Regions from separate parts of the Mucilaginibacter sp. P4_A11 genome, predicted to be linked through region 2. Evidence: riboswitches for the same ligand, from Rfam matches in the RefSeq annotation. Region 2 holds a riboswitch; each other region holds the start of a gene.
The links. A riboswitch is a leader RNA that binds a small molecule or an ion and turns the genes downstream of it on or off. The one in region 2 is predicted to bind S-adenosylmethionine.
Positions count from the first base shown of each region.

Region 1: it holds a riboswitch for S-adenosylmethionine, as region 2 does, so the genes downstream of both, AC1DUD_RS10160 (transmembrane 220 family protein) here and AC1DUD_RS06975 (TlpA family protein disulfide reductase) in region 2, are expected to answer to the same signal.
Region 3: it holds a riboswitch for S-adenosylmethionine, as region 2 does, so the genes downstream of both, AC1DUD_RS29935 (O-acetylhomoserine aminocarboxypropyltransferase/cysteine synthase family protein) here and AC1DUD_RS06975 (TlpA family protein disulfide reductase) in region 2, are expected to answer to the same signal.

Region 1 is NZ_JBFUHE010000004.1:230,274-235,596, reverse strand. Features, by position in the region: gene AC1DUD_RS10165 (transglutaminase-like domain-containing protein) at 1-707, shown strand, start outside; gene AC1DUD_RS10160 (transmembrane 220 family protein) at 931-1,353, opposite strand; SAM riboswitch class I at 1,655-1,769, opposite strand; gene AC1DUD_RS10155 (SDR family NAD(P)-dependent oxidoreductase) at 1,998-2,759, shown strand; gene AC1DUD_RS10150 (DUF72 domain-containing protein) at 2,898-3,833, shown strand; gene AC1DUD_RS10145 (hypothetical protein) at 3,825-4,328, opposite strand; gene AC1DUD_RS10140 (alkaline phosphatase family protein) at 4,339-5,323, opposite strand, start outside.
Region 2 is NZ_JBFUHE010000002.1:726,065-731,387, reverse strand. Features, by position in the region: gene AC1DUD_RS06995 (YybH family protein) at 1-282, shown strand, start outside; gene AC1DUD_RS06990 (isocitrate lyase/PEP mutase family protein) at 420-1,196, shown strand; gene nagA (N-acetylglucosamine-6-phosphate deacetylase) at 1,483-2,670, shown strand; gene AC1DUD_RS06980 (glucosamine-6-phosphate deaminase) at 2,690-3,460, shown strand; SAM riboswitch class I at 3,581-3,693, shown strand; gene AC1DUD_RS06975 (TlpA family protein disulfide reductase) at 3,812-4,381, shown strand; gene AC1DUD_RS06970 (SusC/RagA family TonB-linked outer membrane protein) at 4,759-5,323, shown strand, end outside.
Region 3 is NZ_JBFUHE010000026.1:6,126-11,448, forward strand. Features, by position in the region: gene AC1DUD_RS29930 (homoserine O-acetyltransferase family protein) at 1-676, opposite strand, end outside; gene AC1DUD_RS29935 (O-acetylhomoserine aminocarboxypropyltransferase/cysteine synthase family protein) at 767-2,086, opposite strand; SAM riboswitch class I at 2,334-2,444, opposite strand; gene AC1DUD_RS29940 (hypothetical protein) at 2,785-3,723, shown strand; gene AC1DUD_RS29945 (trans-sulfuration enzyme family protein) at 3,720-4,835, opposite strand; gene AC1DUD_RS29950 (hypothetical protein) at 4,931-5,323, shown strand, end outside.

The sequences.
Region 1 (5,323 bases), on a different contig from region 2:
AGTTGCAAACCTTGCAGGGCGAAAACCGCTTGGTGCGTTTTGAGGTAACTGCCGATACGCCCAATGTTAAAGTTACTTACAAGGCCACCGTTGATAATTGTTATGAAATAACCGATTTTGGCAACCTGCAGGAAACTCATGTTTCAGAGCTGCCCTCACCGGTGCTGCCATATTTAAATCCAAGCCGTTACTGCCAATCGGATAAGCTATACCGCCTTGCGCACAATATGTTCGGGCATATCACCAACCCCTTTGAGCAGGTAGTTGAATTAACCAACTGGATTCATAAAAACGTCCAATACTTAAGCGGCTCAACCAATTCGCAAACATCGGCTTTTGATACGGTGACTGAACAGGCCGGCGTTTGTCGTGATTTCGCGCACCTGGGCATAGCCCTTTGCCGTGCGCTGACTATACCTGCACGTTACTTTACGGGTTATGCCTATCATCTTAAACCAGCCGATTTTCATGCCTGTTTTGAAGCTTATCTTGGGGGCAAATGGGTGCTTTTTGATGCCACGCGACTGGTGCCTTTGAATGGTCTTATCAAAATAGCTACCGGCCATGACGCTGCGGATTCGGCCATAGCCAATATTTTTGGTGATGTCACCTTTACTACTATGCAGGTAAGTTGTGAGCTTGTCGAAGATGGCTTTGCGCCCTTTTATTATGGCGATAGTGAATTTAAGGGATTATCGTACTTGTAAAAGAATGGCAGGCACTGCTGCCTCAAATAAGACAACAATGGAAAAAGTGACATCTCTCGCCGTCATTGCGAGGTACGAAGCAATCCCAAATTATACAGGGCGGACCTGCCAATCGGGGATTATTAATAATTATAATTGTTTTTTATAGGTATTAATGAGCTCCCTTCGGTCGGTTGTCTTCGTACCTCTCAATGACGATTCTTTATTATTTGTAAATGCATTTTTAGCGCTTCTTTGCTAAACTCTTATCGTTTCCCTTTTTTGCCGGTACTTTTTTACGCTGCTTTACCCCATAAACCCAGTTAGCCGCCAGTACCCCCACACAGATCAGTAATCCGAAAAATTCACGTACTTCTTCAACCCAGGGCTTTTCGGCTTTCATGGTTTGTACAAGGCTTTCGGCGTGGTGATATTCAAACCAGTCGATAAGGCCGTTATTATCAAATATCTTATAAATTGCGTAGCCTGTAAAAGTGATAATGCCAACTGCATAACCAATAGGGTAAAACTCCTTTTTAACCGCCAGGTAACAAAACCAGGCACAATACAGGTAAATGGGCATCCAAAGGTAAGGGTCGGGGTCGTTATATTGTAAACCCGCAAAAATGATAAAAAGTACAACCCATACAATGTTGAAGATCTTCATAAGTAAAAAGCAATTGCAATAATTTACACCGGTTTATCTTGCTTAAATGCAGGTTAAGCAATGCTAAATATAGGGATTTAGTTTGCACTTTTTGAAGTGCGAAAATAGTTTTTGTGCAGCTTGATTGCAGCAAAAAGCAGGCTTAGGAAATACAGGATGAAAAACTATTTGGGAAAATTTGATGTCGCGGGCAGATTCGAACTGCCGTTTAGGGTATTGCGGACCCCCACCTATCCTCTCGGTCACGCGACTTGAAAACTATAAAAAATCACTTAATCAGATCGGTTGTGGGGTGTAGATATAATTATCTCTCTCCTGTTTTGCACAGGAGCAGGAATTAGCACCTTTTACATTATGCGGATGTACAGGTTGCTAAGACGTCTTTGGGCCTTTCCCTCAGTCTTTCTTGATAAGTTAAATTAAAAGAACGTTTTGTCGTTGTTGACAGTGCAAATATAAAAACAAATTATATAATTCCTATAGTTTAAGTAGAATTTTTATTTTTTATTCAGATTGCTATTTTCTTCAGTTATGAATCAAGTTCAAAAAACTGAAATGATCACCATTTAATCTGAAGTAGTCACCATAATTTTAGTTGCTAACTATTGCACCTTTGTATTGTTAAAACATTTAAAAACAACACAATGGGAACAAATAAAATAGCACTTGTAACCGGCGGCAGCCGTGGATTAGGTAAAAACGCCGCCCTGCATCTTGCCAAAAAAGGAATCGACGTAATTGTTACTTACCGCAGTAAAAAAGAAGAAGCAGAAGCTGTTGTTGCAGAAATTGAATCGGCAGGGCAGAAGGCTGCTGCTTTGCAACTGGATACGGGTATTGTATCCACCTTTGATGCTTTTATTACCGACCTAAAAGCGACATTGAATGAAAAATGGGGACGTGAAACTTTTGATTTCCTGATCAATAACGCGGGTATTGATGCCGCATCGCCATTTGCAAAAACTACTGAGGAGGATTTTGATAACCTGTTCAATGTGCACTTTAAAGGTGTTTACTTTTTAACCCAGAAAAGTTTACCCGTAATTGCCGATGGCGGCCGCATCATTAATTTTTCGACCGGACTGGCCCGTTTCTCAACACCGGGATACGCTGCCTACGCCTCAATGAAAGGTGCAATTGAAGTATTCACCAAATATTTGGCAAAAGAATTAGGCAGTCGTGGCATAGCTGCGAATGTTGTGGCCCCCGGTATTATCCAAACCGATTTTACCAAAGCCGCATTCGATTCGCATCCGGGTTTAGAAGAAAGGATGTCACAATCCACCGCTTTGGGCAGGGTAGGTCAGCCCGATGATATTGGCGGTGTAGTAGCTTTTCTCTGCACAGAAGATGCCCGCTGGATCAATGCACAGCGTATTGAAGCTTCGGGTGGGATGTTTTTGTAGATTGATTGTCTGAATCAGAATTTACAGGATTGAAGAATTTTCAGAATCAGGTGATTTGTCTGCAATGCATCCTGTTAATTTAAAAATTCGGTAAATTCTGATTCAGACAATTTCCTATCTTTCGCACAAAAAAGCATTATGGAATTTGGTAGAGTAACTGACGAAGAATTATCAAGGGTTGATTTTACCCTGCCGGCCGATCCGCAGATAACTGTTGATACACTTGCCGCCGCTAAAAATGATATGCCACTTCAGGTACATGTTGGCTGTGCCAAATGGGGACGTAAGGAATGGGTCGGTAAGATCTATCCGCCAAAAACCAAAGACGCTAATTTTTTAGACGAGTACGTAAAGCACTTTGATTGTATAGAGCTTAATGCTACCTTTTACCAGGTTTACGGGCCTGATACCATTGCCAAATGGGGAGCCAAAGCAGATAGCAATCCTGGTTTTAAATTTTGCCCCAAATTTTCGCAGAGCATCAGCCATATTCGCAGGTTAAAAAACGCGGAGGATATTACCACTACTTATTATGAAGGTATTTTAGCCTTCGGCGATAAGCTTGGTCCGCTGTTTTTGCAGTTAAGCGATAATTACACGCCGAAGAGTTTCCCGGAGCTTAAGGCATATCTTGAACAATTACCAAAAGATATCCCTGTATTTGTTGAATTGCGCCATAAAGATTGGTATGCCGTCGCCGAAAACCGCGATAGGGTATTTAACCTTTTCCGTGATTTAAACATTGGTTCGATAATAACCGATGCCAGCGGTCGCCGGGATGTGGTACATATGGCTTTACCTACGCCGCATACTTTTATTCGCTTTGTAGGCAACAGCCTGCACCCAACAGATTACGCCCGCGTTGATGAATGGGTTGAACGGATCAAAAACTGGAAGGATCAGGGCCTAAAATCGGTATGGTTTTTTATGCACCAGCATGATGAACGGTACTCGCCTGAACTGGCCGATTATGTTGTTGAAAAACTAAATGCAGCATTGGGCACACAATTAATGCGCCCCAGGTTTATCCAAAGGGACGATAAACCGACAGCCCAAACCTCACTGTTATTGTAAAGGCTCAGTAGTAGCCGGTGGAATCTTTAAAGCCGGGTTAAAGTTCGGGATCAGTTGTTTCACCTTCTCCGCAGTCGAGTTGTTCATATCCAGGAACGACCAGCTTTTGCCGCCGTCGCCGCTAACTGCCAACAGGTTGCTGTGCATTGCCATCCGGCCTTTGGAGCTTGTCATAACTATAGTTTCGGGCAGCAGGCAGTGAATTTCTTTTCCTGCTTTATAAAATTTGCCCGGCGTGCCTACCGTAATGCTTTCAAAGCTGATACCTGCGGCTTTCATTTGCTGCATAGCAGTACCAATCATGACAGTCATCTTTTCTTTACCACCGGCCATCTGCACCGCTTTTGGATAGGTATAATCAACAATGCCCTTATAATCTCCCTTTGTCATGCTTTGGGCCATTAACGTTGCCTGTTGTTTTACTACTACCGGGTTTTGTGCATGTAATGCCAGCGGAGATAATATGATGATCAGAAGCCTGAATACTTTTTTCATGGAGATGCTTTTAGTTTTTTCTGAGGATGTCATTGGCGAGTTGATCAGTGCCGTCAACCTTGCCATTGTATTTAAGCCCCAATATGCGATTTACTAAATTAAAAACATCAACATTTTTAAAAGATGGTATTTGTTTGCCGCTTGCAAATGCCGGTCCCCAGGCCAGGAAGGTAGCATGCATGTCTTTCACTGTATAGGGATCGTAACCATGCCAGCCGATATTTATTTTTTTGCTGTTCCATAAATTAAAGATCAGCGGGTAATGAGGGATCAGCAAAATATCGCCTATACGGTTGTGCCAATCGTCGGTTTGGCTATAGTGAAGATTGGCGGGTACATTGGTTTTCAGGTACACCTCGTAGTCTTTGGCTTCGGTTTTGAGCTTGTCATAAGTTGACTGGATGGCCGTTTTATCTTTAGCATAAAGCTCAACCAATATCCCATCGCCCGAGATCCTGAATTTGGCAGTATCGATAGCTGCAGGAATACCAATCGGATGTTCACGGTCGACCTTGCTCATACCGTGGTCTGATACAAAAATAAAGTTAACGTCAAGTCCGGTGGTCTTTACGGCCTTGTTTAACTCATTAACTGCCGAATCAACAAAATGTACTTCACGTTCAGTTTCGGGGGCATCGGGGCCAAATAGGTGCCCGGCATGGTCAACCTGCGGAAAGTAAAAAGTGATAAGGTGCGGGCGTTTATCTTCGGGAAGTTTCAGCCAGTTTACCACGGCGCTGATCCGGTCATGAATCGCTATCTTATCGTTATAAACATAGTAATAAGTTGGGTTGATACCTTGTATGGCAGCTTCTGAAGCCACCCAATAAAAACTCGCCGAAAGCATTTTTTGCTGCTCGGCCAATACCCAAAACGGCGAGCCAAAGTACCAGCTGCTGTCGCTCACTTTTTGCTTGTTGCTCATGGAGTAGCTGTCGTGGCGCTCCCTGTCGTAAAATGAGTTATTTACCAGGCCCGAATGTGATGGGTATAAG
Region 2 (5,323 bases):
GGTATCATTTTCCCTGAACCAGGAAAAGAAGTGTCAGGCAGGGCCCAGTTTGAGGAAGCTGTAAAAAGCATCTGCGCTGTTCCGGGAGTAATGGAAATTAAAACCGTTTACTGCCTGCAATCGGGCGATGTAGCCGTAGGCCGGTCGGAGTGGAGCGTTACGGACAATGGCAAAATACAGGTTGCCGCAAAAGGTATCGAGCTGATGAAGCAGCAACCAGACGGCAGCTGGAAAATTATCATCGATCACGCTTTTGGAGCAGAAGCTAATCTCGTAGCCTGATTTAAATTCAGAAACAAAAATGGCAGGGCTTACCCCGCCATTTTTGTTTCACCTTTCACCTTAAAACTGTTCCGTTTTATACAATTAAAGCAGGAACAGCCCAGCTACTTTTGAAACATAAATTAAAAAATGCGATCATGAAAAATAGATTTGAAGAATTTTTAGCCCTGCATCATAAAATAGTTCCTGTGCAGATCGGCAATGTATGGAATGCACAAAGCTCCCAGGTTTATGATAAGTTAAATTTCGAAGCAATCGGCACATCAAGCGCGGCTGTTGCCGGTTCTTTAGGCTTTGCAGACGGCGAAGAAATGAGTTTCGAAGACTATCTTTTTGTTATTAAAAGGATAGCTGCAACAACATCAGCCATGCTAACAGTTGACCTTGAAGGTGGTTATGGCGATACACCGGAGGAGATTAGTGATAACATAAAAAAGCTATATGATATTGGAGTGGTGGGTATCAACATAGAAGATTCTGTAGTAACAGATGGCAAGCGAAGTATTGTTGATGCGGATAGCTTTGCTACGAAACTTAAACAAATAACCTCATTATTAACTGCTGCCGGAATAGAAATATTTATAAACGTGCGGGCTGATTCCTTCCTGCTTGGTTTACCCAATGCACTGGAAGACGCCTTAACCCGGACTAAACTTTACCAGGATACAGGTGTACATGGCTTGTTTTTTCCTTGTATCACTCAAATAGCTGATATTGAAAAAGTAACTGCGTTGTCCCGTCTCCCCGTTAATGTAATGTGCATGCCCGGGCTCCCGGATTTTAAGAAATTACAGGATGCAGGTGTTAAAAGGATCAGTGCAGGCCCTTTTTTGAATATGAACATTTACAAGGCGTTGGAAAGCTCAATTGAAAAGATAACTGCCGAAAATAGTTTTGCGAGCCTCTTTAATTGAAGCCGGTAAATCTCAACTATAGGTTGTAAGGAGATGAAAACTTTTTTGCAATACTTGAGGTTATTGTGGATGTAGTTATAAATCTACAAATAAGTTTAGGTTAAAAGTCCCTGCGGCGAGCGTTAGGGGCTTTTTGTTTTTTATAGGATTAACGGCGTAGTGTTTCAATGATTTTATGAAACCGAGTCGTGAATAATTTATGTCGCGTTTGTAAGGAATATAATAAATTATTATTTTCGTGTACGTACACGTATTGGTTTCGAATTTAACATTATCAGTATCATTAATGGATTTTCCGGATTTAAAAATCGTCAATGCAAAAATTATCACCCCAACGCGGATCATCAGGAACGGTACTTTACTGGCCCGAAACGGGAAGATCATCGCTATTGCTGAAGGCAATATAGATAGTGCAGGTGAAACGGTAATTGATGCGGGTGGTAAATACCTGTCGCCCGGATTTATTGATATTCATGTACATGGCGGCGGCGGGCATGATTTTATGGATAATACCGTAGAGGCTTATCTCGAAATTGCAAAGCTGCACGCCAGTCACGGTACAACTGCCTTTATGCCCACAACATTAAGCTGTGAGCAGGATGCTTTACTCAAAACCCTGAGTTTGTATGAAGAATCGGAACCGTTAAACAAAGACGGGGCACAGTTTTTGGGGATGCATATTGAGGGGCCATACTTCGCTATGGAACAGCGTGGTGCGCAGGATCCCCGCTTTATCCGCTTGCCTGATCCAAAAGAATATCATGAAATTTTACAGCATTCATCCATAGTAAAACGATGGAGTGCAGCTCCCGAGTTAAAAGGCGCGGTTGAATTTGGACGCTTCCTAAAATCAAAGGGCATCTTACCTTCCATAGCGCATACTAACGCCATTTATGAAGAGGTGCTTGAAGCCTATGAAAACGGATATACGCATATCACTCATTTTTATTCGTGCATGTCGGGTGTAACCCGGCGTAACGCTTTCAGGTATGCCGGGGTTGTTGAAAGCGGTTATTTGCTGGAGGATATGACAGTGGAGATCATTGCTGATGGTAGGCACCTGCCACCGGCTTTACTTAAGCTTGTTTATAAGATCAAGGGACCGGAAAAAATTGCTCTGATAACCGATGCGATGCGTGCCGCCGGAATGCCGCCAGGCGAAAGTATTTTAGGCGATCTTCGTAACGGTCTGAAAGTGATAGTAGAAGATAATGTGGCAAAACTACCCGACAGAAGCGCCTTTGCCGGAAGCGTTGCAACTACTATTCAACTGGTTAAAAATATGATCACCCTTGCCGACGTGCCTGTAATTGATGCCGTGAAAATGATGACCACAACCCCGGCTACAATTATGAAATCAGATGATATAATGGGATCAATAACTGTTGGTAAAAATGCCGACCTGGTGATCTTTGATGATGAAATCAATCTGCACAAAACCATCATCGGCGGTAAAATTGTTTATTCCATTTAAAATAGTTGATAATACTTCCATGTTAAAGCAAATACAGGCAGAAAAACTCGAGGTGATCGTGCTGGAAAACCGGGCATCCCTTGGTCAAACGGCGGCTAAAATGGTGAGCGAAAAAATCAAAGAATTGCTGCTTAATAAGCCTGTAATCAATATGATCTTTGCGGCAGCGCCTTCACAAAATGAATTTCTGGATGCTTTGGTGAGCGACGGCAGTATTGAATGGCAAAAAATAAATGCTTTTCACATGGATGAGTACTTCGGTTTACCTCATGCTGCCACTCAATTGTTCAGCAGTTTTCTTAAGCGGATGCTTTTTGAACGGGTCCCATTTGCATCAGTCAATTATATTGATGGTAATGCGGCAAACTACAAAGCCGAATGTGAACGCTATGCCTTGCTGTTGAAAAATAACCCTGTTGATATTGTTTGCATGGGGATAGGGGAGAATACCCATATAGCGTTTAACGATCCTCATGTAGCAAACTTTCATGATCCGGAAATAATAAAAACAGTGCAGCTGGATCAGGCCTGCAGGCAACAGCAGGTTAACGACGGTTGCTTTGAAACTTTAGATGCAGTACCCGAATACGCACTTACATTAACTATCCCCGCCCTGGTGGCTGCTTCCTATATATTTTGCATGGTGCCCGGCGCTAATAAAGCGGATGCGGTAAAATATACCCTGCAACAACCTGTGTCGGAGCGTTATCCTTCCACCATCTTAAAAGCACATAATAATGCTATACTTTTTGTTGATGCTGATAGTTTTAGCCTGATTAAGCAGGTTTAGCAGCATTAAAAATGACACGTCTTCCCGGGCTTAATTCATTTTATTGCAATAATTATATAAAGTCTATGGTTTTAGTAGAATTTATATATATTTGTATCATCAAACGGTTCTTTGAATATTTTATTATCAAGAAAGACTGAGGGAAAGGCCCTGTGATGTCTTAGCAACCTGTAAGCCCACTGTTATAAAGGTGCTAATTCCTATCTGTCCAAATGGGGCGGAAAAGATAATGTAATACGCTATTGCCTTGCATAGTGCAGGGCGTTGTATACTTCCTTTTCTCTCTTCATTTTCTTGCTAACAAAATATTGAAATATCACCGGCTGATATTACGGTTTAACATGTATAGCAATGAACATTAAACATTTACTTTTTACCTGCTCGCTTTCAATAACCACATTGCTGGCTGCTGCACAAACACAAACTGCTGCCGATCCTGCCACTGTAGATCGCGGTTATATCGTAAAAACAGGCGATGTTGCTCCTGCCGATTTCGAACTTGTACTCACCGACGGTACTAAAACATCATTAAAGCAATTACGCGGCAAAGTGGTTATCCTGCAGTTTACTGCAAGCTGGTGCAGTGTATGCCGCGAGGAAATGCCCCATCTCGAAAAGGAGATCTGGCAGGCTTATAAAGATAAAGGCCTGGTTTTAATAGGCGTTGACCGCGATGAGCCGCTCGAAAAAGTAAAAGGTTTCCATCATGATATAAATATCAGCTACCCGCTGGCGCTTGATCCTGGTGCCGATATTTTTGGCCGGTTTGCCAACAAAAAAAGTGGAGTTACCCGCAATGTAGTTATCGACCGCGATGGAAAGATCGTTTACCTCACCCGTTTATATGATAAACAAGAATTTGCATCCATGGTAAAAGCTGTTGATGCTTTGGTGAATAATAAAACAGCATCTATCAACTAAAAATCGTTAATGGCAGCCCTGTTTGCTGTCGTCAATTAAAAAACAATCTATCTGCACTTATTTAATACCCGTTTTTATGAAAGCAAAAACTACCCCCTTACACAACAATGCTTTAGTTCCATTGAACCAGTCAACCTGCAAGCCCTTTTATTCAAGTATGCAAAGCATGCGTTGTTGCTGTTAATTTCTTACAGCATGTATGGTATTAATGTCTGCGCTTGCTGCAGCTTGCTATGGCGTTAATAAATACTAGCCCCCTAATCAATTCTTTACAGTTACAATTAGGTTTATAAGCCTGGCATTTTATGCCTGCTAAGGCTATTGCCATGTTTTTTGTACCTGTATCGGCATCAAAAATTAATACAATTTTAATTATCATGTTAAAAATTTACAAGCTATTACTGGCAATTATATTGCCTTTTATTCTCGTCCAAACGGTTGCGGCGCAATCCGTTAAAATAAGCGGGGTGGTAACCGCTAAGACCGACGGGCTGCCGCTGCCTGGTGTTAGTGTATCTGTTAAAGGTAAAACTACGGGCGCTCAAACCAATGTGGATGGTAAATTTACCATCAATGCCAATGTTAATGATGTGCTTAGGGTAAGTTACATCGGCTTTGCTACACAGGAGGTACCGGTTACACAAAATTCATCAACCTTAAATATAGTGTTGGTTGAAGCAGCCAATTCATTAAATGAAGTTGTCATAACAGCCCTCAATATCTCAAAAGATAAAAAGTCGTTGGGTTATTCCGTACAGGGTTTAAAATCAAAAGATATATCTGAGGCAAAAGAAACCAACTTTGTAAATGCGCTGACAGGTAAAATTGCGGGTGTACAGGTTACCAACAGCCAGGGTGATATGGGTTCATCGCGTATCATTATCCGTGGCGAAACTTCTATTTCCAGCAATAACCAGCCCCTATTTGTAGTGGATGGGGTTA
Region 3 (5,323 bases), on a different contig from region 2:
GTACAGTATCACCTTCTTCCTGCTGGGTAATGCCATAAGTTTTGTAAGTACGATAGCTCAGCAACGCAATACTACGTGCTGCTTTTAAACCTTTCTGGCCGCCATCTGGCGCGTTGGCATAAAAAGTGCGGTCGGCAGTTATAGCTAAACGCTGAGACTCGTTAAAGGCAATACCCCATGGCGAGTGTTTGGCGTTAGTGGCTATCAGGATAAGGTTTTTGATCCGCTCGGGCTCAATAATTGCCCATTCCATAGCTTGCTGGCCCCCAAGAGAGCCGCCAATTAATATATGAATACTGTCAATCTGTAAATGATCGGCAAGTAGCTGATGCGCCTTAATCATATCCCTTGTGGTAAACTGGGGATAGGAGAGATAGTATGGCTGACCGGTAACCGGGTTAATGCTCAGCGGACTGGTAGTACCGTAAGGAGAGCCCAAAATATTGGCGCAAACTATAAAATGCTCTTCAGGATTAATGAAGTAACCTGTACCCACAAGACCTTTCCACCAGTCAAGTACATCGCTGTTGGCTGTAAGCGCATGGCAAACCCAAACAACGTTATTTTTTTCCTTATTTAACCTGCCGTATGTATGAAAGCCTATCTCTAAACCCTCAATCTGCCGGCCCGATTCAAATTCAAAAGTATCAGTGTATTTAAATATCTCTGCGTTCATTCTTTTGTTTGTTATTCCAGGCGCAGCCGGAATTTCCGGCTGCAACCTGTAATAACGTTTACTATATCACTTAAAAAAAACTATACATTGTTAAACTAACTCACCCGCACCTTGCTTAATTTTTGCAAAAGCCTGTTCAAAATCAGCTTTGATATCATCAATATGCTCAATGCCCACTGCAACACGCAATGATGCAGGTTTAACACCGGCTGATAATTGCTCTTCATCAGATAATTGCTGATGCGTTGTTGCCGATGGCTGTATGATCAGTGTTTTTGCATCGCCCACATTGGCTAAATGGCTCACCAGTTTCAGGTTGTTGATGACCTGGCTGGCCTGCGCTTTATCACCTTTGATCTCGAACGACAATACGCCGCCAAAACCATTTTTTAAATATTTTTTAGCAAGATCATGATATGATGATGATTCCAATCCGGGGTAATTCACRCTTGCCACTTGCGGATGCTGCTCAAGCCATTTGGCTAATTGCAGTGCATTATCAACATGGCGTTGTACACGTAATGAAAGGGTTTCCAGTCCCTGGATATTAAGCCACGCATTGAATGGCGATTGCGACGGGCCGAAATCCCGTAAACCTTCTACACGTGCCCGGATAATGAACTGGATATTGCCAAAGGGGCCGCCGATACCGAATACATCGTTAAATACCAATCCGTGATAACCTTCAGATGGCTCAGTGAATTGCGGAAACTTGCCATTGCCCCAGTTATAATTACCGGCATCAATAATAGCACCGCCAATACTGGTACCATGCCCGCCAATCCATTTGGTAGTTGATTCCACAACCACATTAGCACCATGCTCAATAGGGCGGAAGAGGTAACCGCCTGCTCCAAAAGTATTATCAACAATTAATGGCAGATCGTGCCTTTTGGCAACTTCGCTTACTTTTTCAAAATCGGCAATGGTAAAACCTGGGTTGCCGATAGTTTCCAGGAAAATAGCTTTTGTTTTATCGTCAATAAGTGCTTCGATATTGGCTGCGGTATCGTCTTTAGCAAAGCGTACATCGATACCCAAACGTTTAAAGGCTACTTTAAACTGATTATAAGTACCACCATACAGAAAAGGAGAAGTAACAAAATTATCGCCCACCTGCAGGATGTTATTTAAAGCAATAAATTGTGACGCCTGTCCCGATGCCGTTGCCAGCGCCGCTACGCCACCCTCTAAAGCTGCAATGCGTTTTTCAAACACATCGGTAGTAGGGTTCATGATGCGGGTATAAATATTGCCAAATTCTTTCAGCGCAAACAGGTTTGCACCATGTTCGGCACTGTTAAATACGTATGAAGTAGTTTGATAAAGCGGCACTGCACGTGAACCTGTTGTTGGATCAACTTCCTGGCCGGCATGTAATTGTAAGGTTTCAAATTTTAAGGCAGACATAGTTTGATTTTTTTAATGTGTTTAATTTAGATTTTTGAATGTTAGATGGATTTTGACAAGCCGGTTTGAATTAACCGGTTTAACAGCACGCGCATTTTCAATGAAATGAAAGCAGGGGCGTGCTAAGCATCAACAGCAGCAACACATACAAATACAGCTAATAGGGGAGCTAATATATTGTACGTTACCGTTTGAGGTGTAAAAAGTGTTGCGTTGCGTAAATTTAATTAAACTTTTCATGGTTAAAAATTTATATTCCCCGGTGTTATTTGCCGGGACAGGAATTGGCACCTTCTTCAACACTGAAGGGTTGCCAGCGGGTCATGGAGCCTGATCTCTCGCCGCTTCTTTATAAATCAAAACCCGAACTATGTGCGGAGGATTGATCGACTATGGTATCGCTACCAAATAATGTTCCAAATATAAGGCCTTATATGGTAATGTACCAAATTTTATTTCAAAAGGCTTGTAACTAATGCGAATGAAAACTTTTATACCTTAGCAGATATCTTTAATACCTATTCCTTATGCTGGAAAATACGCTTCAATAATCATTTATAATTATTGTAGTCCTATCCGTTTTTTTTACAAATGTTTTTTCTCAAACAAATGATTCAACATCTTTCAAAAAAATCATCGTAAATAATATTTGCCTCTGTCAAACCACAATTGCTGATTTAAAGAAATCTGACCCCGGTTTGAAAGCTACAATAGTTGAAGAAATGGATCTAACGGCAAATTGCGTTGGAGATGATTCAAGATATATAGCAGACGAGGGATATTCGACCCCCAAATATCCGGGAATGATATTTCAGCAAGATCAAAAATCTGATCTAATTAGCAAAATCAGGTTAACAAAAGAATTTGCGGGGAAATTGCCCGACGGGAAAATGATTGATCTTAGTAAATTGGTGCTTAAAGATCTGTTCAAACTATATCCTGCATTTAAAGAGCAATGGAATACCAGAGGTTGTTCCGATTATTGGAATTTTTCCAATGATACTATTTCATTTTATGTTAAGATAGATAGCACTAAAAAGCCATTATTCCCTATAGATGAAGCATATTACATGGAAAAACCCGTGGAAGGTGCAGATTTGATACTATCCTGTCATGGAGTGATGAAAGAAGACACCCATGAGTATGTAACTGGCGAAACTGAAAATAACGAACCAGTATATTTTATCGATAGTGTACGAGTAAGGGGGGATGATTTAAACAAACTTAACTCTAATGATGTTGCAACTGTTTCTGTTTACAAAGATGCAAGTGCAATAATAAAGTACGGCCGTGAAGCAAAATATGGATTGATCTATGTAGAAACCAAAAAATTTGATATCCATCGTTATCAAACGTATTTCAAATCAAAATCTTCGGGTTATGCTAAGCTTATTTCTAATCCGGCTAACATTTCTCAAATTCAATATATCCTCAATAAAAAAATACTTAAAACTAATTACGAAGGAAATTTAGCTGGGATAAATGACAAAATATTCAAGGAATTAATAATCATTGACAAGCATCAACTTATAAAAGAATACGGAATTACAAACAAAAATTATGGTGTAATAATTACCGCTAACATACTAGTAAACTCATTCAATAAAGACAAAGAAAAAGAAAAAAACACGCATTAAGCCAGTGCCTGCTCCATATCAGCAATTAAATCGTCAATATGCTCCAGCCCAACCGAAACCCTTAATAAATTTCTGGGAGTCTTAGTATCAGGCCCTTCAACTGTAGCACGGTGTTCTATTAAACTTTCTACGCCTCCAAGGCTGGTAGCTTTGATGAATAGCTTGAGCTTATTGATAATGTTATGCGTATCATTTTCATCTCCCTTAATAATAAAGGATAGCATACCGCCAAAAGCCAGCATCTGATCTTTAGCGATATCATGCTGAGGGTGCGATGGCAGACCGGGGTACATCACTTTTTCAACATTAGGATGTTGTTCGAGGTATTCGGCGAGCAGTTGAGCGTTCTGTACATGGCCTTTTACGCGGTACGGCAGCGTTTTAATACTACGCACCAGGTAATAACAATCCATAGGCGAGGGGATAGCACCGCCCATTTCCTGCACCTGCCTGATTTTTGCCCACCAATCGTTCTTTTCGGCAGTAATCAAAACGCCGCCCATCAAGTCGCTATGCCCGCCGAAATATTTGGTAGCCGAGTGCATCACCATATCAGCGCCTAATTCAAGCGGCCGCTGACAAACCGGGGTTGCAAAGGTATTATCGCATAAAACCTTAATACCTTTTGATTTGGTAATTGCTACTACCTTTTTTATATCTGTAATTTTCAATAACGGGTTTGAAGGGGTTTCTATCCAGATCAAACCTGTTTCTGGCTTAATATGTTGCTGCAAAACTTCAGTATCGTTTACATCGATAAAATCGAAAGTAAGGATCCCGGCAAACAGGGTTTTAAGCTGATTGCGCAAGCCATGATACATATCATCAGGGGCAATAATGTGCGTGCCTGGTTCAAGCGATTGAAAAACAGACATCCCTGCTGCATTACCCGAAGAAAAAGAAGCAGCCTCAATACCGCCTTCCAGTTTAGCCAGCACGTTCTCCAACGCATGCCTGTTAGGGTTTGCCGAGCGACTGTAAATATAACCTGCCGGAAAACCACCGTCCTCGCCACGCTCAAACGTGGTTGACATAATAATGGGTTGTATTACGGCCCTTGTTGCTTCATCAACATGGTTTCCGGCGTGTATAGCTATAGTTTCAGTTTTCATGGTTTTATGCTTATCGCCCAAAATAAACAAGAATATTTGTTATTAGCTGTAGCGTTTTTTTATTTTTAATCGAATAGGCTGTAAAACCTATCCACATGAAGAGAACCTTTATCCTGATCTTATTTGTTATCACCGGCTTATCAGCCTGCAAAAAAGATGCTAACGAAACTGCTTATGACAAAAGCTATAAAGTATGGCAAAGCTTCAAGACTGAAAGTAAAAACTCATATACCTATACTGTTAACGCCGGTTCAGTTTTTGGTTACGGCTCAGAAACAAAGATTTCTGTTCAAAATGGTGTATTAGTAGCCCGTGACTTTTTATCATATACATTAGTTTACGCACCAAATGGCGCCCCCGGCAAAACGATAAGGGAACAATGGCACGAAGACAAAGTGTCTTTAGGGCAGCATAATTCAGGTGCGTCATTACTTACCCTTGATCAGGTATACCAAAAAGCAAAAAGCGAATGGCTCGCGGCTGATAAG